Regions from separate parts of the Mesorhizobium sp. M1004 genome, predicted to be linked through region 2. Evidence: predicted binding sites of a transcription regulator. Region 2 holds the regulator's gene; the other holds the start of a gene.
What was found. The regulator PhoB, encoded in region 2, activates phosphate uptake and scavenging genes when phosphate is short. The targets are predictions, from matches to a motif close to TGTCATNNANCTGTCAT.
Positions count from the first base shown of each region.

Region 1: a site for PhoB is predicted at 3,136-3,152, ahead of NKH54_RS28740 (alkaline phosphatase D family protein). Genes of this name have one in related genera too.

Region 1 covers NZ_JAMYNB010000019.1:59,329-75,485, reverse strand. The annotation lists gene NKH54_RS28755 (hypothetical protein) at 133-729, opposite strand; gene NKH54_RS28750 (TetR/AcrR family transcriptional regulator) at 986-1,603, opposite strand; gene NKH54_RS28745 (MFS transporter) at 1,677-2,960, shown strand; gene NKH54_RS28740 (alkaline phosphatase D family protein) at 3,224-4,798, shown strand; gene NKH54_RS28735 (hypothetical protein) at 4,846-5,124, opposite strand; gene typA (translational GTPase TypA) at 5,322-7,151, shown strand; gene NKH54_RS28725 (DUF1062 domain-containing protein) at 7,207-7,836, opposite strand; gene NKH54_RS28720 (L-idonate 5-dehydrogenase) at 8,177-9,211, opposite strand; gene NKH54_RS28715 (LysE family translocator) at 9,353-9,964, shown strand; gene NKH54_RS28710 (peroxidase-related enzyme) at 9,991-10,554, opposite strand; gene NKH54_RS28705 (NAD-glutamate dehydrogenase) at 10,686-15,476, shown strand; gene NKH54_RS28700 (MFS transporter) at 15,739-16,157, shown strand, end outside.
Region 2 covers NZ_JAMYNB010000003.1:226,309-242,465, forward strand. The annotation lists gene NKH54_RS08060 (DUF2865 domain-containing protein) at 1-461, shown strand, start outside; gene NKH54_RS08065 (hypothetical protein) at 580-936, opposite strand; gene NKH54_RS08070 (PAS domain-containing hybrid sensor histidine kinase/response regulator) at 1,125-5,687, shown strand; gene NKH54_RS08075 (substrate-binding domain-containing protein) at 6,185-7,213, shown strand; gene pstC (phosphate ABC transporter permease subunit PstC) at 7,310-8,770, shown strand; gene pstA (phosphate ABC transporter permease PstA) at 8,767-10,083, shown strand; gene pstB (phosphate ABC transporter ATP-binding protein PstB) at 10,101-10,925, shown strand; gene phoU (phosphate signaling complex protein PhoU) at 10,967-11,671, shown strand; gene phoB (phosphate regulon transcriptional regulator PhoB) at 11,688-12,377, shown strand; gene NKH54_RS08105 (ROK family protein) at 12,408-13,643, opposite strand; gene xylF (D-xylose ABC transporter substrate-binding protein) at 13,910-14,950, shown strand; gene NKH54_RS08115 (sugar ABC transporter permease) at 15,095-16,157, shown strand, end outside.

The DNA.
Region 1 (16,157 bases), on a different contig from region 2:
GATCGGATGTCGCAACGGCTTTCGTCAATTTTCAGCGCCGAAAGAAAAAGCGCCGCCAGCGAAGCTGCCAATCTCCCCCCTTGAGGGGGAGATGCCCGGCAGGGCAGAGGGGGGTGCCTTGCACCCACGTGGCTAGTTATCCACCCGACCAAACGCCGGCACGTTGCCGATGACGGTGTGCTTGTCCTTGCCACAGGCGAAACTCTTCGCCTTTTCGTCCGCCAGCTTGCGCGCCTGGTCGTTGGCCTGAGGGTTGCCGGTGGCGAGCACGAGGCCGATGGTGCAGCCGTCGCGGGCTTCCATCTGGGCGACCTTGGCGACGAGCAGCACTTCGGTCGGCTTGTTCTCATCCTCGGGATTGCTGATCGAGCGGCGGTGGATCACCGCGAAGGGAACGGCAACGTCGCCCTTGGTCTCGATGCGCCATTCGACCTTGGCGCCGGACGAGTTGAAGCCGGAAAAGCTCTCCCAGACCGAGGTCATCTCGCCGCCGGGCGGAAACCCGTAGAATAGCGATTCACGCGCATCGTCGTAGGCGATCAGCACGGGATAGCCGCGATAGCCGGAGCAGGCGAGTTCGGCCCAGTCGCCGTCACCTTCCTCGGCCTGCGCATAGGTGACGCAATCCTTTTGCGAGTCGAGGTCGGTGTAGACGCTGGATATTCCGTCGGCATGGGCGGTTTGGGATAGGGCGGCGAGGGCGAATGGAACAAGCAGCAGGGTTCGCATGCGGACGTCTCCCGTGAAGTTCGCCCCAGCCTATCGCCAAATCTGCGGCCGGCCTAGCGTGCCAATCTCAACGTTGGCGCCACCCACATCGCCCTGCCGGGCAATTCTCCCCCTGAACGGGAGAAAGTGGCCGGCTGCGCCGCTGGCGACAACCTTGCAACGCTGGCAATTGGCGAAATGGTGATGAGAGCGTTCCTCGCCCCATTTCCGGGAAAGGATGCCGGCAGGTGAGGGGCGGCGCCAACGTTAGAAAATGCTATTTCTTCAAGCTCGCTTCGATCAGCAGGTCGGCGTTGCGGGCCACCGATTGCGCCGGGCCGCCGAGGCCGAAGAGCTGGCCGCTGATATAGGCGCCTTCGATCAACAGCAGCAGGCCGTCGCCGAGCGTGTCAGGGTCTTTAGCGCCCATCGCTGCGGCCATCGCGCGCAGGCGGTGGCGCAACTCCTGCTTGTTGGCCTCGCTGACGACGCGCGCCGGATGGCCATGTTCGGGATATTCCACCGCCGCGTTGGTCATGCCGCAGCCGCGATAGTCCGGCTTTTGCGTGCGCTTGCCGACGCGAGTCAGGAAAGCCCTGAGCTGTGCCCGCGGGTCGCCGGGATGGGCAGCCACGGCTTCGTCGAAACGCTCCCAGTACTCACGGTCATATTGCCTGAGATAGGAAGCGGCAAGCTCGTCCTTGGAGGGAAAGCTGCGGTAGAGGCTGGGCTTGGTGACGCCGGCGCGCTTGACGATCTCGTCGACGCCGATCGCCCGAATGCCGCGGCGGTAGAACAGGTCGTAGGCCACGTCGAGGATTTTCTTGGCAGCCTTGGGCGGTGCGGCTGCATGACCGTCTTTGATGGTCAGTTCAATATTTTTGTCCGTTGGCATGGTATGACTCGATTGACGTGTTACCGATCGGTACGTATACATGTCCTCACCCTGCAACGTACCGGTCAGTAACATGATAGCTCAATCCCATCCCTTTGGCCAGCGCTACGCTTTCGTCGTGGTTGGCGTCATCTTCCTCTGCTTGTTGATCGCGGCCGGGCTTCGTTCCGCACCCTCGGTGATGATGCTGCCGTTGGATAAAAGCTTCGGCTGGGGGCGCGATACGGTTTCGATTGCCGCCGCGATCGGCATCTTCCTTTACGGCCTGACCGGGCCGTTTGCCGCCGCATTGATGGAGCGTATCGGCTTGCGCCGCACGCTGCTTGCCTCGCTTGTGATCATGTCGGGCTCGACCGCGCTCAGCCTGCTGATGACCGAGCCATGGCACCTGTTCCTCACCTGGGGCGTGTTTTCAGGTATCGGCTCCGGCGCGGTCGCCACCGTGCTCGGCGCCACCATCGTCAACCGCTGGTTCAAGACCAATCGCGGCTTGGTGATGGGGCTGATGTCGGCCTCCAGCGCCACCGGCCTCTTGGTGTTCCTGCCGCTGCTGGCATCACTCGCCCAGTCGGGCGGCTGGCAGCCCGTCGCTACCGCCGTCTCGATCGCCACCGCCTGTCTTCTGCCGCTGGTCTGGCTGTTGGTTCCGGAGCGTCCCGCTTCGATCGGCATGGTGCGCTATGGCGCCGGGGCCGATGACGTGCCGCCGGTATCGCCGGCATCGCAAGGCAATTTCCTGGCGCATACGCTCAACACGCTTCGCCGCGCCGCCGGCACCCGCGTCTTATGGTATCTGTTCGCCACCTTCTTCATCTGCGGCTTCACCACCAACGGGCTGGTCGGCACGCATCTGATCTCCTTCTGCGGCGACATGGGCATCCCCGAGGTACAGGCGGCCGGCCTGCTGTCGCTTATGGGCATTTTCGACCTGATCGGCACGACTTTGTCGGGCTGGCTCACCGACCGTTTCGACCCGCGCAAGCTGCTCGGCGTCTACTACGGCATTCGCGGTCTGGCGCTGATCTATCTGCCCTATTCCGGCTTCTCGGCGACCAGCCTGATCATCTTCGCCGTGCTCTACGGTCTCGACTGGATCGCCACCGTGCCGCCGACGCTCAGGCTCGCCAACGAGGCCTTCGGTGACCGCAGCGGCCCGATCGTGTTCGGCTGGATCGTAGCCGGCCACCAGGTGGGGGCCGCCACCGCCGCTGCCTTCGGCGGCACCATGCGCGAATTGCAGGGCAATTACGAACTGGCCTTCCTGATCGCCGGCTTGACGGCGATCGTGGCTGCGTGTCTGTCGCTGCTGATCAATACGAGCAGGCCGGCTTTCGATCCGGAGCCGCAAGCGGCGTAAGGCGCGGTACTAATCTCCCCCCTCAGGGGGGAGATGGCCGCGAAGCGGCCAGAGGGGGTCCGTGCGACCGGACTCAGCCTCTTGCGCATAGGAGGTCGGCGCTCCAAGCGAGGCGACCCCCTTCTGTCGCCTTCGGCGACATCTCCCCCCTCAAGGGCGGAGATCACCTGTCGATTGTTATCAAAGTTTCATCTTCCCGAGATGTGGCTGAAACATTGAAGCTGGAGCTTGCTGGCACCGTTCGAAGCCATCAGGAGACAGCCATGAACAAGATCTCGTTGACCCGCCGCGCTTTCGTCACCTCTGCCAGCGCCGCCGGTCTGCTCGGCGCATCGGGGCTCGCTTTGCCCTATTATTCGCGAGCCAGCCAGCGCCCGGCCTTCACCCATGGCGTCCAGTCCGGCGATGTCGATGCCTCAAGCGGCATGGTGTGGACGCGCACCGACCGGCCTTCGCGCGTCATGTTCGAAGTGTCGTCGACGGAAAACTTCGCCAATGCGACGCGGCTGGCGCCGCTCGATACCTCGCCGGCCAGTGACTTCACGGTCAAGCGCCTGCTCACCGACCTCGCCTCCGACCAGGATATCTTCTACCGGATGACTGCCGCCGACCTGTCGGATATCAACGCCGTTTCCGAACCGATCGTCGGCCGTTTCCGCACAGCACCCGCCTCGAAGCGCGACATAAAATTCGCCTGGTCGGGCGACACGGCCGGCCAGGGCTGGGGAATCGATGAGACCGGCATGAAAACCTACGCCACCATCGCCAGGCACACGCCGGATTTCTTCCTGCATTCCGGCGACACCATCTATGCCGATGGCGCCATGAAGGACGAGGTAGACCTGCCTGGCGGCGGCAAGTGGAAAAACGTCGTCCTGATCGACGGCAAGCGCAAGGTGGCCGAGACGCTGGATGAGTACCGCGACCAGTGGAAATACAACATGATGGACAAAAACGTTCTGGCCTTGAGCGCCATCTGCCCGACCTTCTACCAGTGGGACGATCACGAGGTGCTGAACAACTGGTCGGATTCGAAGAATCTCGGCGCCGACAGCCGCTACACCGAAAAATCCGTCCATGTGCTCGCGGCGCGTGCGGCGCGCGCCTTCCATGAGATGACGACGATCCGCTACGAGCCGTCCGAGCCCGGCCGCGTCTACCGCAAGATCGCGCATGGGCCGCTGCTCGACGTGTTCTTCCTCGACATGCGCTCCTATCGCGGCCCGAACGGCCCCGACATGCAGGAGGACATGACGCCGCAGTCACGCATGCTGGGCGAACAGCAGACGAAATGGCTGAAGCGCGAGCTGACGAATTCCAGGGCGACCTGGAAGATCATTGCCGCCGACATGCCGCTCGGCCTCGTCGTCTGGGACGACGGCGCCAAGAAGGTCGGCGCGGAAGCCATCAGCAATGGCGACAATGGCCTGCCCAAAGGCCGCGAGCTCGAGATCGCCGACCTGTTGCGCTACATCAAGACTGCCGGCATCACCAACACGGTCTGGTTGACCGCCGATGTCCACTACACGGCGGCGCACTATTACAACCCCGACAAGGCGCGGTTCCAGGATTTCAATCCTTTCTGGGAATTCGTCTCGGGCCCGATCCACGCCGGTACCTTCGGTCCCAATGATTTCGACATGACCTTCGGCCCGGAGCTGAAATTCATCAAGGCGCCGACCACCGAACAGGGCCAGAACCTGCCACCCTCGGCCGGCCTGCAGTTCTTTGGCCTGGTGGACATTTCAGGGGCGACAGAGCAGCTGACCGTGCGGCTGATGGATCGCGACGACATCGAGCTTTACAAGGTGACGCTCGATCCGGTGCGGTCGGCGTAAGCCTTTGGGTCGGTGCGAAGGATCGCTATGCCTGGAATGGGCAGCCGTCAGTCCGGGTAGCAAACCGTCGGAATCTTCGGCCACACCGCGCTGTCGCAGCCTGCAACCTGCTGCCTCTGCTTGAAAGAGGCGCTGACCGGGCCGGTGACCACGGGGTCGACGCCATCAGGGGCGTCGGCAAACATCTGCTCGGCCGTCCGGTCGGACGACGAAGCCGGATTGGCTTCCTTCACCGTGGCGGCCGATTGAGCGGCATTGGCCGCCAGCACGGCAGCGAATGCGACCGAAGCGATGAGGGGCCAAAATCGGTTGAGTTTGTCGGTCATGAATTTCGAACTACCCGGGCCCAGAAAGGTTCCCGCCTTGGTTAACAAAACCATCTCACACCGAGATGCTTAAGATTTGATGAGTATTTGGTGGTGCGCCTCCTCTTTCGCAATTGCGAAAAACCCTGTATGAGCCGCGCAACCGAAAGAGGCGGCGCCTTTTGGCCTGCTGCCTGCAACGCTCCCGAGACCACAAAATGAAAATTCGTAATATCGCGATCATCGCGCACGTCGACCATGGAAAAACCACCCTCGTCGACCAATTGCTGCGGCAATCCGGTTCCTTCCGCGACAATCAGCGCGTCGCCGAGCGCGCCATGGATTCCAACGACCTCGAAAAGGAACGCGGCATCACCATCCTGGCCAAGGCGACCTCGGTCGACTGGAAGGACACCCGCATCAACATCGTCGACACACCCGGCCACGCCGATTTCGGCGGTGAGGTCGAGCGCATCCTGTCGATGGTGGATTCGGCGATCGTGCTGGTCGACGCCGCCGAAGGCCCCATGCCGCAGACCAAATTCGTCGTCGGCAAGGCGCTCAAGGTCGGCCTGAAGCCGATCGTCGTCATCAACAAGATCGACCGTCCGGACGCCCGCCACGTCGAAGTGGTCAACGAGGTGTTCGACCTTTTTGCAGCGCTTGACGCCACCGACGAGCAGCTCGACTTCCCGATCCTCTACGGTTCTGGCCGCGATGGCTGGGTCTCGGAAAATCCGGAAGGCCCGAAGGACCAGGGCCTGGCGCCGCTGTTCGACCTCGTCATCAAGCATGTGCCGGAGCCGACCGTTCATCCCGGCCCGTTCCGCATGATCGGCACCATCCTGGAAGCCAATCCGTTCCTCGGCCGCATCATTACCGGCCGTATCGAGAGCGGCACGCTGAAGTCCAACCAGGCGGTCAAGGTGCTCCACCATGACGGCACGCAGATCGAAACCGGGCGCATCTCCAAGATCCTCGCGTTCCGTGGCCTCGAGCGCCAGCCGATCGAAGAGGCGCAGGCGGGTGACATCGTGGCAATTGCCGGCCTGTCGAAGGGCACTGTCGCCGACACGTTCTGCGACCTGGCGGTGACCGAGGCGTTGCATGCGCAACCGATCGATCCGCCGACCGTGACCATGTCTTTCCTGGTCAATGATTCGCCGCTCGCCGGCACCGAAGGCGACAAGGTGACCAGCCGCGTCATCCGCGACCGCCTGCTGCGAGAAGCCGAAGGCAATGTCGCGCTCAAGATCGAGGAATCGCCCGACAAGGATTCGTTCTTCGTTTCCGGCCGCGGCGAATTGCAGCTGGCCGTGCTGATCGAGACGATGCGCCGCGAAGGCTTTGAAATCGCCGTGTCGCGTCCGCGCGTCGTCATGCAGAAGGGCGAGAACGGTGAATTGCTGGAGCCGGTCGAGGAAGTCGTCATCGACGTCGACGAGGAGCACGCCGGCATCGTTGTGCAGAAGATGTCGGAGCGCAAGGCCGAGATGGTCGAGCTGCGGCCTTCGGGCGGCAACCGTCAGCGCATCGTCTTCCACGCGCCGACGCGCGGACTGATCGGCTACCAGTCGGAACTGTTGACCGACACGCGCGGCACCGCCGTGATGAACCGGCTGTTCCACGCCTACCAGCCCTACAAGGGCGAACTGCCGGGCCGCACCAACGGCGTGCTGATCTCCAACGAACAGGGCGAGGCAGTGGCCTATGCCATGTGGAACCTCGAAGACCGCGGCCCGATGGTCATCGACCCGGGCGTCAAGGTCTATCAGGGCATGATCATCGGCATCCATAGCCGTGACAACGACCTCGAAGTGAACGTGCTGAAGGGCAAGAAGCTGACCAACATCCGCGCCGCCGGCAAGGACGAGGCGGTGAAGCTGACGCCGCCGATCCGCATGACGCTGGAGCGCGCGCTGGCCTGGATCCAGGACGACGAGCTGGTCGAGGTGACGCCGAAGACCATCCGCCTGCGCAAGCTCTATCTCGACCCGAACGAGCGCAAGCGCTTCGAGAAGTCGGCCAAGGTTGTGGGCGCGGCGTAATCGTCTGATTGTCTAAATTCGAGAGGGGCGAAGCACCGGTGCTTCGCCCCTCTTGTCATTCACCCACGGCAGCCGAAATGATGGCTTCACGATCCGGCTCGTCGGCCAGGTCAATGCGAATCGCCGTGCCGTCGCGGGCCGGCTTGCGCAAAGCTCTGGCGCCTTCGGGAACAACAACCAGCAATCGTTTCTCCTCCAGCGCCTGAAGCCTTGATCGGGAGATGCCGAGTTCGCCGGCGAGCAGACGGTCGAGCCGCAGCGATGTCGGCATTTCCAGCCCAAGCCTGATTTCAAGCGCGGCTGCGGGTCGGCCTTCGCCGCCGAGCCGGTGTTTGTGAACGGCGACATCGGGAAACTCCTCGACGCGTCCGACCCGGTTTCGCAACGCCACGACATCGAAGGCATGGCGGCGGGCGAGGGCCGGATCGTTGCTTTCGAGCGCTGCCAGCAGCGCGGGTTCGATGTCGCGGCGGTTGCAGCGTTCGAAAATGCCGAAATTCCACGAATTGTCGCAGTCGATGCAGCGATAGATCAGCCAGACATCAATGCGTTTGCCATTGGCGTTGACGCGGAATTTGTCGCTGCAGCGATAGGCTTTCACGGCGCTGCAGCGGTTGCAGTGGACCAGGGGTCGAGGCGCGATTTCGGGCGTGATTGCCCAGTGGATAGCGAGATGTTGGGACAAGCCGGAAGACCTTCCAGTGTGGAAGTTCTTCAGGTCGGCAATGGCGAGATGCCCATGCGGGCACGGCGTGGCGAGAGCTAGCTATGTCGGAAATCAGCTGTCACGGGCGGCAAAGCGCGCGACAACGGTTCAGCAGTGCCAAACCGGTCTCGAACCGCCGCCTGAGGAACACGTGAAATGGAGCAGGCACCGCTTAATGCGGCGCCCTGCCAAGTGTGATCAGGGGAGTTGGCGAGACCGGCGGTTACTGAGGCAAAATGAAGCTCGAAATGAATGTCGGGACGGTTCTTCTAGCGGCAAGATGCCGAGCGGGCAAGGTTCATAGGGTGTCTCGCCGTGCTCAGGCGAAGGCGATCTGTACCTTCATCGATTTGTTGCGGTCGCCGGCGATCTCGAAAGCCGCAACCGCCTCGTCCATTGGATAGATGCCGGTCAGCAGCGGCTTAACGTCGACGCGACGGTTGTTGATCAGATCGACGGCCAGCGCGAACTCGTCATGGAAACGGAAGCTGCCGTGCATCTCGATCTCCTTGGCGACGATGAGATTCTGCGGCAGCGACATATCGCCGCCAAGGCCGAGCTGGACGAGCACGCCGCGCGGCTTCAGCACGTCGAGCCCAGCCCGCACCGCGCGTTCATTGCTGGAGCACTCGAACATCACGTCGAAACTGCCCTTCTCGACATTGTAGGCGGCGAGGCTGGCGCCGTCGGTGGCGACGTTGATGGTGCGGTCGGCGCCGATCTCGTTGGCCTTGGCCAGAACCGCGTCCATGACATCGGTGACGACGATCTCGCGCGCGCCGTGGACGCGCGCGGCCAGGATGCAGAGCGCACCGATCGGCCCGCTGCCTGTGACCAAGACCCGCTTGCCGAGCAGCGAGCCGGCGCGGTTGACGGCATGCAGCGTTACCGCGAACGGCTCGGCAAAGGCGGCTTCGTTGATGGAGACATGGTCGGCGATCTTGTGGCACTGCCAGGCCTCGGCGACGAGGCACTGGCGGAAGGCGCCCTGTATATGTGGCATCGGCATAGCGCTGCCGTAAAATCGCATGTTGAGGCATTGGTTCTGCACGCCCTGCAGGCAGTACCGGCACGCATTGCACGGCCGGCTGGGCGAAATCGCGACGCGGTCGCCGACAGCGAGGCTGGAGACGCCGGCGCCAAGCACCTTCACCGTGCCGGCGACCTCATGTCCGAGGATCATCGGCTCGCGCAGGCGCACCACGCCGAAGCCGCCATGATTGTAGTAGTGCAGGTCCGAGCCGCAGATGCCGCCGGCCTCGACCGATATTTCGACCTGTCCGGCGCCAGGCGCGCCCGAATCGGTCTCTTCGATGCGCAGATCTTTTGCGGCGTGGATGACGATTGATTTCACGGCCGCGATCCTTTCTCAAACCGCTGGCACGGGCAAGTCCGATCTCCGAAATGTGTCGCGTTCGTTGGCCCATCAGGCAGAGGGGTGCCAAATTGACGCCGATCGGATATTCTTCGCCATCCAACGCTCGAAGGCTCCGTCATGCACCTCACCTCGCTCCTGATCTTCGCCGCCGCTTTGTTCGTCGCCGCCGGTTCGCCCGGACCGTCGATCGCAGCCCTTGTCGCCCGCGTCATCTCGAAAGGCTTTCGCGACGTGTTCCCGTTCCTGCTTGCCATGTGGATCGGCGAGGGCATCTGGTTGTCGCTGGCGGTGTTCGGGCTGGCGGTCGTGGCGCAGACGTTTCATTTCGCCTTCGTCGTCGTGAAATGGGTGGGCGTCGCCTACCTCGCTTACCTCGCCTGGAAGATGTGGACGGCGCCGGTCGAGGCCAGGGAAGGCGAGATGCCGCGTGAGGATTCGCCGCTCAAGCTCTTCTTCGCCGGCATGGCGGTGACGCTCGGCAATCCCAAGATCATGATGTTCTATCTGGCGCTGCTGCCGACGATCATCGACCTCGCTTCGGTGAGTGTCATCGGCTGGGTCGAACTGACGGCGACGATGGCGGTGGTTCTGATCGCCATCGATCTCGCCTGGGTCGTCGCGGCCTCACAGGCGCGCAAACTGTTGAAGAGCAAGCGTGCGATGAAGATCGCCAACCGCATCAGCGCCACGACGATGGCCGGCGCTGCCGGGGCCATCGCGGCGCGTTGACCTCTCCTACGAGGAGAAGGAAACTTTCACCTCGCCATGGCGTGGTATTCGTCGTTCGGCCGCATGTCGATGGCCGCCGCCACGCGGTTCGACATGTTGAAGAAGGCGGCGGTCGAGGCGATGTCCCAGATGTCGCGGTTGGTGAAGCCGGCGTTGCGCAGTGCTTCCCTGTCCGCCTCGACGATCTTTGCCGGCTCTTCCGTCAGCTTGACGGCGAATTCGAGCATCGCCGTCTGTTTCGGTGAAAGATTGGCAGCGCGGAAGTTCATCACCATCATCTCGCCGAGAGCCGGGTCGCCGGAGAGCTGGCGCACCGCCGCGCCATGCGCGGTCAGGCAATAATAGCAGTGATTGATCGAGGAAACGACGACCGCGATCATCTCCCGTTCCAGCTTCGACAGGCCGGATTCACCCAGCATCAGATCATTGTAGGTGTCGGTAAAGGCGCGCAGCTTCTTCTCGTCGAAGGCATAGGCAAGAAGCACGTTGGGAACCAGGCCGAGCTTTTCCTCGCATTTAGCGAAATAGGCTTTTGTCGCCTCGCTCAGTTCCGCGATACCGAGGTCAAGTGCGCTGATTTTGCCGGACATGGGGTCTCCCTCCTGGTTCACCGCCGCCTGACCGTCGAATTCCTGTAATTCTTATCGAGCCGTCAAACCTTTGTCGCCAAACAGCGGTCATCTGCTACCATAGTCGTAAAAGCATGTGACGGGAGGACAACATGGCGAGCGTGAAATCCGCAGCTAAGCCGAAGAAAACAGCCACTGCCGGGGTGAAACCCGACGGGAAGCCGGCCAGGCTCGCCGACTATCTGCTGGCCCGCGCGCCGGCCGAAGACATTGCCGCCTATGACGCCGCCGACCTGGAGCGCGCCGCCGACCTGGCAGGACGTGCGGTCGCCGCCCACAAGAAGGGCCAAAGTGTCGTCGCCGTCGATGCCGGGTCGGGCGTCTCCCGCGAGGGCCGCCCGATGACGATCATCACCGTCGTCAACGACAACATGCCGTTCCTGTTCGATTCGATCCTCGGCGAGATCACAGAAACTGCCGGCGAACCGACTTTGGTCACCCATCCGGTCATCGTCGTGCGTCACGGCAAGGCCGGCGTCGACGAGATCCTCGGCGACGGCAGCGCCCTCAAGGACGATGGCAATCACGACCGCCTGAGCGTCGTCCATGTCCATATTCCGCGCCTGACGGCGGAGCAGGCCGACGCGCTGGCCGACCGCCTGCGCAAGATGCTCAACCAGGTGCGCGCCGCCGTCAGCGACTGGAAGCCGATGCTCGCCCGTCTCGACCAGGCGATTTCCGAATTCCGCTATTCCGCCGTGCCGCTCGACAAGAAGAGCGTTGCCGAGGCCATCGCCTTCCTTGAATGGCTGCGCGACGACAATTTCACTTTCCTTGGCATGCGCGAGTTCAAATATTCCGGCGGCGCGGAGAGCGGCAATCTGGAGCGCGCCGACAAACCCGGTCTCGGCATCCTCGCCGACCCGGATGTGCTGGTGCTCCGGCGCGGCACCGAGGCGGTGACGACGACGCCCGAAATCCGCGCCTTCCTGCATGGGCCGGAGCCGCTGATCGTCACCAAGGCCAACGCCAAGTCGCTGGTGCACCGCCGCATTTATCTCGATTATATCGGCGTCAAAACCTACACCGCCAAGGGCACGCTTGCCGGCGAGTTGCGCATGGTCGGCCTGTTCACCTCGACTGCCTACACGCGCTCGGTGATGAAAATCCCGTATCTGAGGTCAAAGGCCGAGACCATCATTGCCAAGTCCGGCTTCGACCGGCACGACCATTCCGGCAAGGCACTGATCAACGTTCTGGAGAGCTATCCGCGCGACGAACTGTTCCAGGTGCCGGTGCCGATCCTGAAGAAGCACGCCGCGGCCATTCTCGGCCTGGTCGAGCGGCCGCGGGTGCGGGCGCTGGTGCGCGCCGACCAGTTCGACCGCTTCGTCTCGATCCTCGTCTTCGTGCCGCGCGACCGCTATGACAGCGTCGTGCGCGAGAAGATCGGCACCTATCTCAAGACCGTCTTCGAAGGCCGTTTGTCGGCTTACTATCCGGCTTTCCCCGAGGGCGGGCTGGCGCGTGTGCATTTCATCATCGGCCGCTCCGGCGGCAAGACGCCGAAGGTCGAGCAGGCGGTGATCGAAGCGGCGATCCGCGACATCGTGCGAACCTGGGACGACGCGCTGGCCGAAGCTGCGGAAGCCGTCGGCGGCGATCCATCGCTGAAGGCGATCGCCGCGCGTCTGCCTGAGAGCTATCGCGATTCCTTCAGCGCGGCCGTCGCGCTGAAGGATGCGGGGCGCATCGCCGGCATCAGCACCGCCAACCCGATCGCCATCGACTATTACCGCCATGCCGAGCAGAAACCGCATCAGGCAGCGCTGAAGATCTACCACCACGGCAGCCCGGTAGCGCTGTCGCGTCGCGTGCCGGTGCTGGAAAACATCGGCTTCCGCGTCATCAGCGAGCGCACCTTCGAGGTTGGCGAGGACGGCGGCGACACCGTCTTCGTCCACGACATGGAGCTGGAGAACAGCTACGGCAAGCCGATCGACCTCAGCGATGGCGGCGCGCTGTTCGAGGACGCGTTCCTGTCGGTCTGGCGCGGCGACATCGACAATGACAGCTATAACGGGCTTGCCCAGACCGCCGGCCTGTGGTCGGGCGAAGTCAGCATTCTGCGCGCCTATGGCCGCTACCTGCAGCAAGCCGGTATCCCGCAGAGCCAGGATTTCATCGCGGCCGCGCTCAACCGCTATCCCGACATTGCGCGCGGCCTGCATGCACTGTTCGTCGCTCGTCTCGGCCCGACCGCCGAGACGGAAGGCGTCATCACCGCCAAGCACCTCAAGGCCAAGATCAAGGACGCGCTGGAGGAAGTCCCCAACATCGATGACGACACCATCATCCGCCGCTATCTCAACCTGATCGAAGCCTCGTTGCGCACCAATCATTTCGTTGCGGGAACGAAGGAGCGGGGCCAGTCACTGGCGATCAAGCTCGATTCGCAGGCGGTCGAAGGATTGCCGGCGCCGCGGCCGTGGCGCGAGATCTTCGTCTACGGTTCCGAGGTCGAAGGCGTGCATCTGCGCTTCGGCCCGGTTGCGCGCGGCGGCCTGCGCTGGTCGGATCGCGCCCAGGATTACCGCACCGAGGTGCTCGGCCTGGTCAAGGCGCAGCAGGTCAAGAACGCCGTCATCGTGCCGGTCGGCGCCAAGGGCGGCTTCTATCCGAAGAAGCTGCCGATGAGCGCCGGCCGCGACGCCATCTTCGAGGCCGGCACCTCGGCCTACAAGAATTTCGTTTCCAGCCTGCTGTCGATTACCGACAATATCGGGCTCGATGGCGTCATACCCCCAGCCGGTGTCGTCAGGCGCGATCCTGACGACCCCTACTTTGTCGTCGCCGCCGACAAGGGCACGGCAACCTTCTCCGACACCGCCAATGCCATTTCGGAGAAACACGGTTTCTGGCTCGACGATGCCTTCGCCAGCGGCGGCTCGGCCGGCTACGACCACAAGAAGATGGGCATCACCGCCAAGGGTGCCTGGGAAGCGGTCAAGCGGCATTTCCGCGAGATCAACCGCGACATCCAGACCACCCCCTTCACCGTCGTCGGCGTCGGCGACATGTCGGGCGACGTGTTCGGCAACGGCATGCTGCTGTCGCCGCAGACCAGGCTGATCGCCGCCTTCGACCATCGCGACATCTTCATTGATCCCGATCCAGACAGGGTGGCGTCGATGGCCGAGCGCGAGCGCATGTTCGCGCTGCCGCGTTCGTCCTGGCAGGACTATGACAAGACCAAGCTGTCGGAAGGCGGCGTCATCGTCTCGCGCAGCCAGAAGTCGATCACGCTGCCTGCGGCAGCGGCGGCGGCGATTGGCCTCGCCAAGACCACCGCGACACCGGCCGAGATCATGACCGCCATCCTCAAGGCGAACGTTGACCTTCTGTGGTTCGGCGGCATCGGCACGTATTTACGGGCCTCGGGCGAAACCAATGCCGAAGTCGGCGACCGCGCCAATGACGCCATCCGCATCACCGCGCTCGATGTGCGGGCCAAAGTGATCGGTGAGGGCGCCAATCTCGGCGTCACGCAGCGTGCCCGCATCGAATTCGGTCTCGCCGGCGGCCGCTGCAATTCCGACGCCATCGACAATTCTGGCGGCGTCAACTGCTCCGACGTCGAGGTCAACATCAAGATCGCGCTGGCGTCCGCCATGCGCAAGGGATCGCTGACCCGGCCGGCGCGCAACAAGCTGCTGGCCGAGATGACCGACGAGGTCGCCGGCCTCGTGCTGTCCAACAATTACGAACAGACGCTCGCGCTCTCCATCGCCCGCAAGCGCGGCCTTGCCGACATCGCGCACCAGAGCCGGTTCATGGCGGCGCTGGAGGCTCGGGGCCTGCTCGACCGCGCTGTCGAGACGCTGCCGTCGCCGGCCGCCCTTGCCGAGCGCGAGGCGCGTGGCGAGCCGCTGACCCGGGCGGAGCTTGGCGTGCTGCTCGCCTATGCCAAGATCGTGCTGTTTTCCGACATCGTCGCCAGCGACGTGCCTGACGACGCGCATTTCGACCGCGACCTGATGGGCTATTTCCCTGACCGGATGGCGAAGAAATATGCGGCCGAGATCCATGGCCACCGGCTGCGCCGCGAAATCATCGCCCGCGTCGTCGCCAACGATCTCGTCAATCGCGGCGGACCGTCATTCGTCAACCGGCTGCAGGAAGCCACGGGGCGCAGCGCGGCCGACGTGGTGCGCACCTTCGCCGTGGTGCGCGACGGCTTCGCGTTGCCGGCGCTCTATCGGGAGATCGATGCGCTGGACAGCCACATCGACGGCCAGGCGCAGCTCGATCTCTACCAGTCCGTCAGCCGGCTTATCTTCGTGACCAGCGGCTGGTATCTGAAGAACGATGCCGGCACCGCAGCGCTCGGCCAGCGCATTGCCGAACTGCAAGAGGCGCGCATGGCGCTGGAGCCGAAGCTGCTCTCGCTGCTACCGGCCTTCTCGCGCGAGCGGGTCGAGGAGCAGCGGCACGGCCTCTTCAAGGCCGGCGCCCCGGAAAAGCTCGCCGGGCAGCTGGCAATGGCCGATGTGGCGGGACTGATCCCGGACATCGCACTGACGGCGCGCACGGCCAATGCCGACGTCGTCGCCTCGGCCAAGGCGTTCTTCGCCGTCAGCGATGCCTTCCGCATTCCGCGCGTCGAAGAGGCGGCGCGTTCTATCACGCCGTCGGACTATTACGACCAGCTGGCGCTGTCGCGCGCCACCGACACGATCGGCGCGGCGCGGCGCGGCATCGCGGTGGCGGCTCTCGCCGGCCATGCCGGGACGGCGGATCCTGTGGCGGCCTGGCTGGAAGCCGGCGGCGAGCGCGTGGCGCGCATTCGCGAGCGGCTGCAGGCGCTGACCGAAGGCGGGGATATCACCGTGTCCAGGCTGTCGGTGGCTTCGGGGTTGATGAGCGATCTGACGGGGATGTGAGGCTCGGGACTTTACCCTCCCCCTTGTGGGGAGGGTCGCTGCGAAGCAGCGGGGTGGGGGTGCGGCACCGACCCCACCCGGACCTTCGGTCCGACGTCCCCACAAGGGGGAGGTAGAGGCGCGGCGCCTTTCTTCGCGTCTCTATGCAGGTAGACAGCGGCGACATCCAGGTGAGGGGCAGCGCGAATCTTTGGCGGTTTGCATGAGCATTCGAAACATGCAGACATGGCGTCCGACAAGCGCGGTGTCCGGGGGAATCATCATGGCGGCGGTAGAAACAGTGCAGCGGGCATCCGGGCGCGGCATCTGGGGATGGATGTTCTTCGACTGGGCGGCGCAGCCGTTTTTCACCGTCGTCACCACCTTCATCTTCGGGCCTTATTTCGTCTCGCGCATGGCGAGCGATCCGGTCTCAGGCCAGGCGGCCTGGGGCTACGGCATCGCTGTTGCGGGCCTGGTCATTGCCGTGCTGTCTCCCATCCTCGGCTCGATTGCCGACCAGACCGGGCCGCGCAAGCCGTGGATTGCGTTCTTCGCCTCGATCAAGATCATCAGCCTTTGCCTGCTATGGTTCGCCGCTCCCGGCTCGAACCTTTTCCTGGTGGTGCTGTTCTTTTCTCTCGCTTCGGTCGCGGCGGAATTCTCGACCGTGTTCAACGATTCGATGATGCCGCGCCTGGT
Region 2 (16,157 bases):
TCCCGGCGCCGAAATCGCAGTTCGTGCAAGGCGGCGATGCCAAGGAGATGGTCGATCAGTGCCGCTACATCTGCGACGATGCCGGCGTCGACCTATACACGCTCAGTGACCCAAGCCTTGAAACCGAAGAGATGGTCGCGCTCGATACGCGCACATCCTACAAGGACCTGCCGACGGCCTTCAAATATCGCAATGATGCGAACTTCAGGGCCTGCGACCTCAAGCGCTATCACCGGCGCGTTGCCGAGCTGAGAGCGCGCACGGTGACGCCAGCCAATATGGCCAACGCGATCATTCCTTTGCCGTCAGCGAAGCCGGATCTTGGCACCGTGGCGCAACTTCTCCAGCCTGGCGCAGACGCTGCAGAGGCCAGGGGCGCCGCCCAGCGACAGTCGGTCGAGCCATTGGCCGGCTCGCGGCCGGTCAGGGTGGTCGGGCCGGCTTTCTTCCCGGCGGAGTAACCTGCGCCTAGAGCGTTTCACCGTTTCACCGAAACGGCGAACCGCTCTATGTCTTTGTTTTACGCAATTCCGGACGGAAAACCGTTTCACACTTTTCCTGGAATTGCTCTAGTACCAGCTATTCGCAAACCATCCTGTAGCGTTTGCCGGGTTCGCTGACATTCTTGCAGGTGAGCGGATTGGCCGGTTCGGAAGCCATGCTGGGCGGCCTGGACCTGACGTGCCGCCTTGGCGCAGCTATTTGTGTCGTGTGCCTGCGTGCCGCGGGCCGGTAGGGTTCCTGCGGCGGTGGCGTCGGAAACACACCGGCTGCCGCCTGCATCTGGCTGGCCTCAGTCTGCGACGGATCGCGATCCCAGACCCGCCTGATATCGAGCGGCTTCGGGATCACCACCGTGCCGTCATAGCTGCGTGCGCAGCCGCTGCCCGCAAGCAGCGCCAGGCACAGGAAACAAGGCACGATCCAACCGGTCATCAGCAACACCCCCGCTGACTTATAGCCCGGCCGGGGTTCCGCCGACAACCGGCGGAATACCGCAGGGCAATGTGGCTCTGGCCGCAGTCTGGATTGGTTATGGTTAGCGGATCATTAATGCTTCTCGGGCACATTCCGCCGGCGAACCGCTGAGGGGGTTCGGCCTTGGCTTTCGGGGTGGGAACGGGATGGCTGACGGGACTGTTGGAACACGTGGCGGACGCGGTTCCCTAAAAGGGGTGGTGAACGGCGAGGATACGTCCGTCGGGGGTTCGCCCGAAGCGCTGCGCGAACTGGTCGGGGCCGGCGCCGACTGGGTCTGGGAGACCGACGCCGAGCTGCGCTTTTCCTGGCTTTCGGAGAACTACCAGGCCGCCACCGGCATCGATCCCGCCAGCATTCTTGGCCGTTTCCGCTTCGATTTCCTCAAGCAGATGGTGCACGGCAATCGACACGCCGCCGCGCATCTGGAGGATCTGCAGGCGCATCGGCCGTTTCGCGACTTTGTTTATGAGTTGAAGGGCGGCCGTCCCGGCTGCCGCTGGGTTTCGATCACCGGTTCCCCGCGGTTCGACGGCGAAGGCGAATTCATCGGCTATCGCGGCATCGGCCGCAACGTCACGGCACTGGCCGGTGCGCTGGACGAACTGCGGCAGGACGAGAGCGATCCGCCGGCCGGCGAGGCTACGCAGCACCTCGCCGATCTCGAGCGGACAATGGATGCCATGCATATGGGCGTCGTGGTGCTTGACGCGAAGTTCGACACGCTCATCGTCAACAAGGCCTATCGCGAGCTCTCCAGGATCCCCGACGGCGCCGTCACGGTCGGCGCGCCGTTCAGCCTGTTGATGGAACTCAACCGCCGCAACGGCATCTACGGCGATCTCGATGGACAGCAGTGGCAGCACTACCTCGCCACCCGCATCGAGGAGATCAGCGCCGGCTCGGTTGCGCCACGCGAATTTCTCCATGCCAATGGCAGGACGATGATGTTCTCCGTGACGGCGTTGTCCGGCGGCAAGCGGCTGTTGACCTACTACGACGTCTCCGAGCTCAAGCGTCGCGACGCCGAGATCGAGAGTGCCAACGCCAAGATCACCGAGACCTTCGCCAATCTTCGCACGATGGTCGACCAGATGCCGATCGGCGTGCTCGTCCTCGATGCCGACATGCGCGCGGAGGTGATCAACCGCGCCTTCTATGATTTCTGGGAAATCGATCCCCGGCGCGCCGGCATCGGCTGCGGCTTCCGCGAACTGATGCAGGCCAGCCGCGATATGGACCCGTACGGTGCTGACGATGCGGAATGGCAGGACCACATCGCCGAGCGCGAAGCAGAAATCTCGGCCGGCCTGGTGGGCTCCAGGCAACTGCCACGCAATGACGGCCGTACGCTGATTGCCTCGCTGGCGCCGCTCGCCGGCGGCAAAAGGCTGATCTCCTATGTCGACGTCACCAACATGAAGGATCGCGAGGCTGAACTCGCCCAAGCGCTGGAGAAATCGCGGCTGGCCGAGGCGGTGATCAACGGCGTCAAGGACCCGATCTTCGTAAAGGACGACAATCTGCGTTTCGTCTTCGTCAATGAGGCGTTTTCGGCACTGTTCGGACAGAGCCCGCAAGCGATGCTGGGCAGGCCCGGCGGCGACTTCCTCAAGCAAAAGGACGCCGCGCAATTCGAAGACAGCGAACGCGCCGTGCTGGCGACCGGCACGCCCTACGAGGTCGAGGAGACTTTCGACGCCGAGGGCGCCAGCCGCTCGCGCATCGTGCGCAAGAACCGCGTCGGCATGCCCAGTGGCCGCAACTATGTCGCCGGTTTCCTGTTCGACATTTCCGACATGAAGCGCCGCGAGACCGAGGCCGAGGACGCGCGCAAGAACCTCGCCACGGTGCTGGAGTCGCTGCCGGCGGCCGTCATCATCTATGACCGCGACGACAAGTTCATCTTTGCCAATCGCAAGCTGCAGGACACGCTGCCGGCGCTGAAACCGGCATGGCAGCCCGGCCGCACCTTCCGCGAGGCGTTGGAACTTGGACATTCCGTGGGATATTTCCGCTTCAGTGGCGATCCGGAGACCGACAAGCTCTATGACGGCGATCGAGACATCTGGCTGGATGCCATTCTCGCCCGCTACCGCCTGCCGAACTCCTCCTACGAACGGAGCAATCCCGACGGCCGCTGGTATCAGGTCTACGATATGCGCACCGAGGACGGCACCTTCATCGGCGTGCGCGTCGACATCTCGGAGATCAAGAGCCGCGAAAAGGCGCTGCAGGAAAGCATGCGCCAGATCGACCTGTTCCGCCACGTCATGGACGAACTGCCGGTCGCCGCCTTCATCAAGGCGCAGGATCTGAGCATGGAATTCGTCAACAAGGCCTGGTGCGCGCTGACCGGCATCCCCAAGGAGGAGGTCATCGGCCGAACCGATCTCCAGCTTTTCGGCATAGACGACGCCGAAACCTACACCCATGACGACACCCAGGTCGTCGTCACCGGCCGCGGCCGCGAGATCGAGGAGCCCGTTACCCATCGCGACGGCACGGTGCGGCAATTGATGACGCGCAAGAGCCGGCTGGTGGCGCTCGATGGGTCGGTGCACCTGGTCGGGTCCAGCACCGACATCACCGACGTCAAGGCGCGCGAGCAGGCGTTGGAAGAGAGCATGCGCGAGAACGAGGTGTTCCGCAATCTCATCGACAACGTGCCGGTGTCGATCTACGCCAAGCGCTCCGACCTCAGGCAGTTCTACGTCAACAAGGGCTGGTGCGACCTCACCGGCCTCCGCAGGGAAGACGCGATCGGCAAGACGGACATCGAGATTTTCGGCGAGGACGGCGAAGCCTTCGTCAACAGCGATCTCGCCGTGCTGCGCACAGGCGATACACAGGAGATCGAGGAAACGGTGACGCTTGCCGACGGCAGCGTGCGCCACCAGTTCGCCCGCAAGGGCGCGATGATCGCGTCCGATGGTTCGCTCTATCTGATTGGGTCGACCACCGACATCACCGAACTGAAGCTGCGCGAGGCCGAACTGCGCGAGGCGCGCCAGCGCGCCGTACTGGCCGACCGCGCCAAGTCGGAATTCCTGGCCAATATGAGCCACGAGATCCGCACGCCGATGAACGGCGTACTCGGCATGGCCGAGTTGCTGGCCAAATCCGACCTCGATCCCAAGCAGAAGACGTTCACCGACATCATCGTCAAATCGGGTAACGCGCTCTTGACCATCATCAACGACATACTGGACTTCTCCAAGATCGATGCCGGACAGCTGGTGCTCGACCCTGCGCCCTTCAACCTGCCCGAAGCGATCGAGGATGTGGCGACGCTGATATCGACGCGCGCCAAGGAGAAGGACCTCGAGCTCATCGTGCGCGTCGAGCCGGGCCTGGAAAGCCTGTTCGTCGGCGATGTCGGTCGCATGAGGCAGATCGTCACCAATCTGGTCGGCAACGCGGTGAAGTTTACCGACGAAGGCCACGTGCTGGTCGACGTGACCGGACAAAGGGGGCCGACGGGGACAAAGCTTACCGTTTCGGTCACCGACACCGGCATCGGCATTCCGCAGCAGAAACTGAAGCTCGTCTTCGAAAAATTCAGTCAGGCCGACACCTCGTCGACCAGACGCCACGAAGGCACGGGGCTCGGGCTCGCCATCACCTCGCGGCTGGTCGAGTTGATGGGCGGCGAGATCGGTGTCGAGAGCGCCGAAGGCAAGGGCTCGACCTTCTGGTTCACCGTGACATTGCCCAGGGCCGAGGAACAGACCGGACGGCGGATCATGCCGGTCGACGTGACCGGCTCACGGGTGCTGATCGTCGACGACAATGCCGTCAACCGATCGATCCTGAGCGAGCAGATGGCGTCATGGACCTTCGATTCCTGCGCCGCCGAAAGCGGACCCGAAGGGCTCAAGGTGCTGGTCGCCGCGGCTGCCTACGGCGTGCCGGTCGATTGCGTCGTGCTCGATTATCAGATGCCGGGGATGAGCGGCGCCGAGATGGCGCGCGTCGTGCGCAGCACCGCAGGGCTGGCCGACACGCCGATCATCATGCTGACTTCGGTCGACCAGTCGCTCGCCAACACCAGCTATCGCGATCTCGGCATCGACGCCCAGCTAATCAAGCCGGCGCGTTCCTCGGTGCTTCTGGAAACGCTGGTCGCCACCATCCAGCGGCACCATCACAATATCACAGACGGCCGTGTGCTGCCGGCGGCAAGCAGCGGTTCCGGCGGCGGCAGGAACGAACCGTCGCCGGCAAAGCCGCCGCTCGCTGCCTCGGAACGCGCCCTGCTGCAACCGCCGCCGGTTCGTGCCCGCGCCCGGGCCGCCGGGGATGAACGTCGGCTCGACATCCTCGTTGCGGAGGACAATGAAGTGAACCAGATGGTGTTCACCCAGATAATCGGCGAAACCGGCTACAGTTTCGAAATCGTCGGCAACGGCCGCAAGGCGCTTGATGCCTTCGGCCGGCTTAATCCGCGCATGATCCTGATGGACGTCTCGATGCCGGAGATGAACGGGCTCGAGGCCACCGCCGCAATTCGCCGGCTGGAAGAACATACGGGTATGCATATCCCGATCGTCGGCGTCACCGCGCATGCCTTGAAGGGCGACCGTGAGCGCTGCCTGGAAGCCGGCATGGACGACTATCTGCCCAAGCCGATCAGCCCCAGGGCGCTGCTCGAAAAGGTCGAGCGCTGGGTCGGCATATCAGGCGAAGCCCAACGAGACGCTGGATAGCAACCTGCGGCGCCGGCCGGGATTCGGCCGCGCCGCAACAGCCAAGGCTATGGTGCGATCGCACCATATCAAAGCTGGCGCCCAGTCAGGACAATGGTCGCAACGAAACCGCTCATTCAGTTACGGGCGGGAGCAAGCGACCGCCGACAAGAAACAGCGTCGAATCTACCCCAACGGACCTGTTTTTGGCGATGGCTCGGCCAAAATTCGCTCTGGCCACGGGCAACGCGCTCCCGTCCGGTTTTTCTTTCTCGGCATCGCGGCCTGCGATCTGCCGGGACTTGATGCCAGCACGAATCGCGCAAGCGTCTGATTCCAGCGGCAACTTCCATCCCCACAAACCGGCTTAAAGGCTGCGGCTCACGAGGCGTCTGTGCGACGTTACCGGGCTGACACGAAACTGTCATGCGACTGTAATAATCGAAGGCTATTGGCCTCAGCGGGCGCCGGTTTGAAGAGGGCGCCAAGAGACCATCTTCCGAACAGGAGCAGGCCACATGAAGAAATTCCTCGTTACGGCATCGGCCGTGGCGGTAGCGTTCGCCGCATCGTCCGGTGTCGCCGCTGCGCGTGACCAGATCCAGGTCGCCGGTTCGTCGACCGTGCTGCCTTACGCCAAGATCGTCGCCGAGCAGTTCGGCGAAACCTTCACCAACTTCAAGACCCCGGTGGTCGAGTCCGGCGGCAGCGGCGCCGGCATCAAGGAGTTCTGCAAGGGCGTCGGCGAAGACACGATCGACATCGCCAACTCCTCGCGCCCGATCAAGAAGGACGAGCTGAAGTCCTGCGCCGACGCCGGCGTCAAGGACGTCCAGGAAGTCCGCATCGGCTATGACGGCATCGTCTTTGCCACCGACATCAAGGGTCCGGACTGGGCGCTGGTTCCCGCCGACATCTACAAGGCGCTCGCCGCCAAGCTGGTGGTCGACGGCAAGCTGGTCGACAACCCGAACACCAAGTGGAACCAGGTCAATCCGAAGCTGCCCGACTGGGATATCGCCGCCTATATCCCGGGTGAGAAGCACGGCACCCGTGAAGTGTTCGAGACCAAGCTGCTCGACGCCGGCTGCGACAAGGCCGCTTTGAAGGCTGCCGGCATCGCCGACGACAAGGAAATCGGCAAGACCTGCATCGCCATCCGCAAGGACGGCAAGGCTGTCGACATCGATGGCGACTACACCGAGACGCTGGCCCGCATCGACTCCAACAAGACCGGCGTTGGCGTGTTCGGCCTCGCCTTCTACGAGAACAATGCCGACAAGCTGAAGGTCGCTACCGTGGAAGGCATCGTGCCTTCGACGCAGACCATCGCCGATGGCACGTACCCCGTGTCGCGGCCGTTGTTCTTCTACGTCAAGAAGGCGCATCTGGGCGTCGTTCCCGGCCTCAAGGAATATGTCGAGTTCTTCCTTGATGACCAGATGATCGGCCCGGAAAGCCCGCTCGCCCAGTACGGCCTGGTTTCCGCTCCCGACGCCGAACGTCAGGGCCAGCGCGACGCCTTCGCCGCCGGAAAGACAATGTAATCAACCGACCGGATCAGGGCGCGGACCAAATCCGCGCCCTGATTTCGCCGCTTGCCGCAACGGCGGCGGCGATCTGAATTTTCCCTGGGGTGGGTGATGTCGTCCTTGCTCGTACTCGCCATAGTCATTGCCATAGGCGTGGTCGCTTTTGTGATCGGCCGCCAGCGCGCCGCGGCGCAGGATACCGGCAAGGTCAAGCCGCATTCGCGCGCGCATTATCATGGCTGGTGGGCCTTTCTGATCGCGGTCCTGCCTGCCGTCCTTTTGCTCGCCGTCTGGGATATCGGCTCTTCCTTCTATCTCGACCGGCATATCCATGCCGCTTTGCCCGAGCGCACCGCCGACACAAAGGTGGCCAGCGAAGCGCTCGACGCCAGCCTGGTGAAGAGCCTGGCCAAGGGCCTGCGCCGGCTCGATGGCGATACCGCACTTCCCGCTACTTTCGCCGAATTGCAGCCGCTGCTCGCCGCCAAGGGCGTGGCACTGGCCAGCGACACCCAGGACTATATGATTCCGATCGCGGTCGAGGCGAACCAGGTCCAGGACCGGCTCGGCCTGTTCAGCGCCGTGCTGACCTTCGCGCTGTCGGTCGCCGGCGCCTTCTATGCGCTGAGGCAGATCGCGCCGCGCGCCAGGGCGCGCAACAACGTCGAGAAGCTGATGCTGTGGGGGCTGCTTGCGGCCTCGACCATCGCCATCCTGACCACGGTCGGCATCGTGCTGTCGATGCTGTTCCAGACCATCACCTTCTTCGAGAGCGTGTCGCCGATGAGCTTCTTCTTCGGAACGGTGTGGGATCCGCGTTTCGCCGCCGCCGGTTCCGGCGGCAGCCAGGGTCAGTTCGGCCTGATCCCGCTACTGGCCGGCACGCTCTACATCGCCGCCGTTGCGCTTCTGGTCGCAGTGCCGGTCGGGCTGATGTCGGCGGTCTACATGTCCGAATACGCCTCGCGCAGCGTCCGGTCGGTGGTCAAGCCCGCGCTTGAACTGCTGGCCGGCATCCCGACCATCGTCTACGGCATCTTCGCCGTGGTCACGCTCGGACCGTTCCTGCGCGACCTCTCGGCAGCCCTCACCGGCGGCTCTCCCTTCATCCAGGGCCAGAGCATCTTCACCGCCGGCCTGGTGATGGGCGTCATGCTGATCCCGGTCGTGTCCTCTTTGTCCGACGACATCATCACCGCGGTGCCGCGCGCAATGCGTGACGGCTCGCTCGGCCTCGGTGCCACGCGCTCCGAGACGATCAAGCGGGTGATCCTGCCGGCGGCACTGCCCGGCATCGTCGGCGCCATCCTGTTGACGGCGTCGCGCGCCATCGGCGAGACGATGATCGTCGTGCTGGCGGCGGGCGTCGCCGCCAATCTGACGGCCAATCCGTTCGAGGCGATGACGACCATCACCGTCAAGATTGTCAACCAGCTGACCGGCGATCTCGAGTTCAACTCACCGCAGACGCTGGTCGCCTTCGCGCTCGGCCTGACGCTGTTCGCGCTGACGCTGGTGATGAACATCGTCGCCCTCTACATCGTGCGCAAGTACCGGGAGCAGTACGAATGACCGACATCCCCCTGGACACGATGGCGGGTGCCGTCGCGCGTCCGCGCCGCGACATCGGGCTGAAGGCGCGCTATGCCGCCGAACGCCGGTTCCGCATCTATGGCGTGATTGCGATCTCGGTGGGCCTGGCGTTCCTGGCCATCATGCTGATCACCATCGTCTCGAAAGGCTACACCGCCTTCTGGCAGACGACCGTGACGCTGCCGGTGACCTTCGACGAGAAGGTGATCGATCCCTCCGGCAAGCGCGCCACCGACCCTACCGTGCTGATCAAGGCGAACTATCCCAAGCTCGCCGAAAACGCGCTGGTGGCCAAGCTCGGCATCGATCCGGCCAACAAGCCGATGATGCTGAAGCTCAAGGGCTTCCTGTCGGAAGGCGCCCGCGTCCAGCTGCGCGACATCGTCTCCGCCGATCCGTCGGTGATCGGCAGGACGCGTGACGTCGACATCCTGGCTGCCGCGAACCTCGACTCGGCCTTCAAGGGTCAGATCGACCTCGGCGTCGATGAAGCGCGCCGCAAGGTGTCCAACCAGCAGATCGACTGGATGAACAAGCTTAAAGCCGACGGCGTGATGGCCGAGCATTTCAACACCGGCCTGTTCACCTATGGCGCCTCCAGCCGGCCCGAAACGTCGGGCATGGGCGTGGCGATCATCGGCTCGTTCTACATGATGGTGATCGTGCTGTTGCTGGCGCTGCCGATCGGCGTCGCCGCCTCGATCTATCTCGAGGAATTCGCCAAGAAGAACCGCTTCACCGACCTGATCGAGGTCAACATCAACAATCTCGCGGCGGTGCCGTCGATCGTCTTCGGCCTGCTCGGCCTTGCCGTGTTCATCAACTTCCTCGGCATGCCGCGCTCGGCTTCCTTCGTCGGCGGCCTGGTGCTGACGCTGATGACGCTGCCGACCATCATCATCGCCACGCGCGCCGCCCTTGCCGCGGTGCCGCCGTCGATCCGCTCGGCGGCGCTCGGCCTCGGCGCCTCCAAGATGCAGATGGTGTTCCACCACATCCTGCCGCTTGCCGCTCCGGGCATCCTTACCGGCACCATCATCGGCCTGGCGCGTGCGCTCGGCGAGACAGCACCGCTGCTCTTGATCGGCATGGTCGCTTTCGTCGCCGATTATCCGACGACGCCTTTCGATCCGGCGACCGCGCTGCCGGTGCAGATCTATATGTGGGCAAACGAGGCTGAGCGCGCTTTTGTCGAGCGCATGTCCGGCGCCATCATCATCCTGCTCGTCTTCCTCATGGCCATGAACATCACCGCGATCGTGCTTCGGCGCCGGTTCGAGCGGCGCTGGTAGAAAAAAGGCAATTTGGTATGAACATCATGACCGAACAGTCCCTTGAAAATGCAGTGGGCGACAAAATGAACGCCAAGTCGAACGAAGTCATCAAGATGCGCGGCGACAAGGTCGGCGTCTTCTACGGCGAGAAGCAGGCGTTGTTCGACGTCAATCTCGACGTCCGCCAGAACCAGGTGACGGCGCTGATCGGCCCGTCCGGCTGCGGCAAGTCGACCTTCCTGCGCTGCCTCAACCGCATGAACGACACCATCGATTCGGCGCGGGTGACCGGCAAGATCACGCTCGATGAAGACGACATCTACGACAAGAACATCGATGTCGTCGAACTGCGCGCACGCGTCGGCATGGTGTTCCAGAAACCCAATCCGTTCCCGAAGTCGATCTACGAGAACGTCGCCTACGGCCCGCGCATCCATGGGCTGGCCAAGCGCAAGTCCGACATGGACCAGATCGTCGAGCAGAGCCTGAAGAAGGCGGCGATCTGGAACGAGGTCAAGGACCGCCTGCAGGAGCCCGGCACCGGCCTGTCCGGCGGCCAGCAGCAGCGCCTGTGCATCGCGCGCGCCATCGCCGTGTCGCCGGAAGTGATCCTGATGGATGAGCCCTGCTCGGCGCTTGATCCGATCGCCACCGCCCGTGTCGAGGAGCTGATCGACGAACTGCGCCAGAACTACACGATCGTCATCGTCACCCACTCGATGCAGCAGGCGGCGCGCGTGTCGCAGCGCACGGCGATGTTCCATCTCGGCTATCTCGTCGAGGAGGGCGCCACCGACAAGATGTTCACCAACCCCGACGACAAGCGCACCCAGGACTACATTACCGGCCGCTTCGGCTGAGCCGTCCGGCGGGTGAATTTTCAGGCACGAGGACCAAGATCATGGGTGAACATACCGTCGCCTCCTTCGATGAAGAGCTCGGGCAGATCAGCAAGCTGATCCGCGACATGGGCGATCTGGCAGGCTCGATGGTCAGCGGCTCGACCAGGGCGCTGCTCAATTCGGACAATGCGCTGGCACAGCGTGTCGTTTCCGACGACGCCATCATGGATGCGCGCCAGCGCGAACTGGACGACCGCGCCATCACGCTGATCGCCAAGCGCCAGCCGATGGCCAACGATCTGCGCGCCGTGGTCGGCTCGATCCGCATGGCCGGCGACCTCGAGCGCATCGGCGATCTCGCCAAGAACATCGCCAAACGCGTCGGCACCGTGGGCTTGAGCGTCACGCCGCGCGACCTCTCGCACTCCATCGATGCCATGGCGCAGCTGGTGCTGATCCAGGTGCAAGGCGTCGTCGAGGAATATGCCGCCACCGATGCGGCAGCTCTTGCAAAACTCAGGAATGACGACGAGCGCATCGACGTCAAATACACGTCCGTGTTTCGTGAGCTCTTGACCTACATGATGGAAGACCCTCGCAACATCACCGCCTGCACGCATCTCTTGTTCTGCGCCAAGAATCTTGAGCGCATCGGCGATCATGTCACCAACATCGCCGAAAATGCGTATTATGTGCTGACCGGCCAGCAATTGCCCGCCAATCGTCCGAAGCAGGACGAGACGGCGATGGCCACGCCGGCCTGATGAGGGTGAACTGCCTATGATCGCGCCACGCATCATGGTCGTGGAGGACGAGGAGCCGCTAGGCGTGCTCCTCCGCTACAACCTCGAATCCGAAGGCTATCACGTCGAGGTGGTGACACGCGGCGACGAGGCCGAGATCCGCCTGCAGGAAAACGTGCCCGATCTCCTGGTGCTCGACTGGATGGTGCCCGCTGTTTCCGGCATCGAGCTCTGCCGGCGGCTTAGAGTGCGGCCCGAAACCGAGCGGCTGCCGATCATCATGCTGACCGCGCGCGGTGAGGAAAGCGATCGCGTGCGCGGCCTGTCCACCGGTGCCGACGACTATCTGGTCAAGCCATTCTCGACGCCGGAGTTCATGGCGCGCGTGAAGGCGCTGCTGCGCCGGGCCAAGCCGGAAGTGCTGTCCAGCGTGCTCAAGGTCGGCGACATCGTGCTCGACCGCGAGTCGCACCGTGTCTACCGCAAGAAGAGCGAGATCAGGCTCGGACCGACCGAGTTCCGGCTGCTCGAATTCATGATGCGCCATCCCGGCCGCGTGTTCTCGCGCAGCCAGCTGCTCGACAATGTCTGGGGCGAGACGATCTACATCGACGAGCGAACCGTCGACGTCCATGTCGGGCGCTTACGCAAAGCGGTCAACAACGGCCGCATGCCGGATGTCATCCGTACCATTCGCGGCGCCGGCTACGCGATCAGGGAAGACTAGGATGCTGCGCGTCGCGCCGTTGCCGGCCATTCAGGCGACATGCTTGCCGGATTTGGCCTGAATGCCCGGCGCGAAAATCTCCTGATCGACGAAGCCGAGCGCGCGCATGGCACAGCCTTCGCGGATCAGCGGCAGCTCGTTGGGCTCGGTGTCGAAGGAGATCGACTTCGAGTGCTGGCCGCCGGCGGTCTGGGCGATCGCTTCGCGCAATGCCGGCTCGATCAGGTCGAAGGCGGCGGCGCTGACGCCAACCATGGCGACAGGCGCCGGGTCGATCAGCGCAAACAGGCTGCCGAGGCCGAAGCCGAGCGCCTCACCGGCCTTGCGATAGGCTTCGCGCTCCGGGCCATCGGTTTCGCGGGCGCGCGCGGCGAGTGCGCGCATATCAGCGTCGCCGATATCGACCGGCTCGGCATCTTCGCTCATCATTTTGGCGCTGCGCCAGATGGCGTAGTTTCCGGCATAGGCCTCGACGCAGCCGCGCCGCCCGCAGCGGCAGAGCGCGCCGCCCGGACGGTGGATCATGTGGCCGAACTCGCCGCCCGAGGAATGGGTGCCGGTGAACAGTTCGCCTTTCAGCACCAGCCCCATGCCGATGCCGTGCGACAAGAGGATCGCGATGAAATTGTCGCGGTAGCGCTCGGGCTGGCGCCATTGCAGGGCCACCGCCATCATATTGCAGTCGTTCTCCATGGTGGCAGGAATGCCGAATTCCGCTTCCAACATGTCGGCGAAGGCAATGTCGGTCAGTGGCGTGATTGGCGACCACAGCATGGCCCGCGCCTGCGAATCGGTGATGCCCTGGATGCCCATGGCAATGCGGGCGATGCTCTGGACATCGAGGTCCGGGTCCGCGAGACGCCGCCCGACGATTGCTACGCATTCGCCGATCAGCTCGTCGCGCGGCATGGTCAGCGTGTCGAGCCGGCGCTGTTCTTCCGCGACCACCTGGCCGGCATAGTCGATGACGGTGACGGAGAGGAAGTTCAGCGACAGCACCACGGTCATGACCGCCGCCGCTTCCGGGTTGAGGCCAAGGCCGACCTGCGGCCGGCCGCGTTTCAGCGAGCCGGTCTCGCCAGGCTTGCCTTCAATCAGGATGCCTTCTTGAATTAGATCAGACGAGATTGCCGATATCGTCGAATGGCTGAGGCCGGTGGTCGCCGCAATCTCGGTCCGCGACGGCTGGCCGGCCCGGCGCACGGCCGAAATCACCATCGCACGGTTGCGACGGCGCAGATCGTCGTGGCGGATCCCAACCGACATTTGTTTTCCTCCCGGCCTCCTCGCGCCTCATGATAGTGAAGGCGTTCGACGGCACCAGCCAAATATTGGCAGACGCCGGCAGCCCTGTCATTGTTTATTGCGGAGCTCGAAAAAATTCGGCAACGCCATCAGAATCCATCATAATCGATGTTGACAGTGCCTTATCATTGAACCAGTATTTTTTCGAGGCTCGAAAAAATGGAGCCTCTGTGTGCAGGCCTTCGGGCCGGTTTTGTCGCGCCGTGCGCGGCGCAGGGAGGGTTATAATGAACAAATTTGCAGCCGCCATGCTGGCGGGCGTCGCCATGTCGCTGGCGCTGGTCTCGGTCGCGCAGGCGAAGGACAAGGTCATCGGCGTGTCGTGGTCGAACTTCCAGGAAGAGCGCTGGAAGACCGACGAGGCGGCGATGAAAACGGCGATCGAGGCTGCCGGCGACAAGTACATTTCCGCCGACGCGCAGTCCAATCCCGGCAAGCAGCTGACCGACGTCGAAAGCCTGATCTCGCAGGGCGCCAACTCGCTGATCATCCTGGCGCAGGACGCCTCGGCCATCGGCCCGGCGGTGCAGAAGGCGCTGGACGAAGGCATTCCGGTCGTCGGCTATGACCGCCTGATCGAGAACAAGGACGTCTTCTACCTGACCTTCGACAACAAGGAAGTCGGCCGCATGCAGGCCCGCGAAGTGTTCAAGGCGAAGCCCGAGGGCAACTATGTCTTCATCAAGGGCTCTGGCTCGGATCCGAATGCCGATTTCCTGTTCTCGGGCTCGATGGAAGTGCTCAAGGAGGCCATCGACTCGGGCAAGATCAAGAATGTCGGCGAGGCCTATACCGATGGCTGGCTGCCGGCCAATGCCCAGAAGAACATGGAACAGTTCCTGACCGCCAATGACAACAAGGTCGATGCCGTGGTTGCGGCCAATGACGGCACAGCCGGCGGCGTTGTCGCCGCGCTGACGGCGCAGGGCCTTGCCGGAACGGTTCCGGTCTCGGGCCAGGACGGCGACCATGCCGCTCTGAACCGCATCGCGCTCGGCACGCAGACGGTGTCGGTGTGGAAGGACGCGCGCGAACTCGGCAAGAACGCCGCCGAGATCGCCTCGCAGCTTGCCGATGGCAAGAAGACCGGCGACATTGCCGGCGCCAAGGACTTCACCACGCCTGGCGGCAACACCGTCAAGTCGCTGTTCCTGACCCCCGTCGCGATCACCAAGGACAACCTCAACGTCGTCATCGACGCCGGCTGGATCAAGAAGGACGAAGTCTGCACGGGCGTCGCCGCCGGCAGCGTCGCGGCTTGCAACTGATCTCGACGACTTGAAGAAATGAGGCGCCGCGGCTGTCAACCCGCGGCGTTTTCTCTACGAGAATTGTGTGTTTCCGCCATCGGCGGCAAACTTCTAGGCTGTGGTCCGGCATCCGCGCCAGACGGCAAGCCGCTGGAGGACATCATGACCGACACGACCTCAAATCCGCAGGCCGATACGGCACGAGCGTCTGAACTCGGCGCGGCCGCCCGGTTCCTGAGAGCGACCGAGCTCGACACGCGCATGCTCGGCATGGTCGGCGCGCTGCTGGTCATCTGGGTCGGCATACATATCCTGTCGGGTGGGCTTTTCCTGACGCCGCGCAATCTTTGGAACCTGTCGGTACAGACGTCCTCGGTCGCGATCATGGCGACCGGCATGGTACTGGTCATCGTCATGCGCAACATCGACCTTTCGGTGGGCTCCGTCGAAGGCGTGATCGGCATGATCATGGGCGTGGCACAGGCCGAATTCCTGATTCGCGTCATCGGCTTCCAGCTTGGAAACCCCTGGCTCTGGATCGTCGCGCTTGCCGCCGGCGTGGTGCTTGGTCTGCTGATCGGCGCGTTCCAGGGCTTCATCATTGCCTATATGCAGGTTCCGGCCTTCATCGTGACGCTTGGTGGCCTGCTGGTCTGGCGTGGCATGGCATGGCTCATCACCAGCGGGCGCACGGTCGCGCCACTCGACGCCACCTTCCAGCTGATGGGCGGCGGACCACGCGGCTCGATTGGCGCCGCTGCCAGCTGGATCGTCGGCATCGTCGCCTGCGCGGCGGTCGCCTTCGCGCTGCTCAACGGTCGCTCGCAGCGCAAGCGCTTCAGCTTTCCACTGCGCCCCGTCTGGGCCGAGACCCTGCTTGGCGTGGTCGCTTGCGCGGCCATCCTCGGCGCCGTGTGGATCGCCAATTCCTATCCATGGCCGATCGGCATCGTGCGCCAGTACGCACAGCAGAACGGCATCACCGTTCCCGAAGGCGGGCTGTTCATCGCGCATGGCATCGCCATACCGGTGCTGATGGCGGTGATTGTCGGCATCATCATGACGTTCATCACCAAGCGCACGCGTTTCGGCCGCTATGTCTTCGCCATCGGCGGCAATCCGGAGGCAGCGGAACTCGCCGGCATCAACACGCGCTGGGTGACCATGAAGGTGTTCATGATCATGGGTGTGCTGGCTGCAATCAGCGCGGCGATCTCGTCGGCCC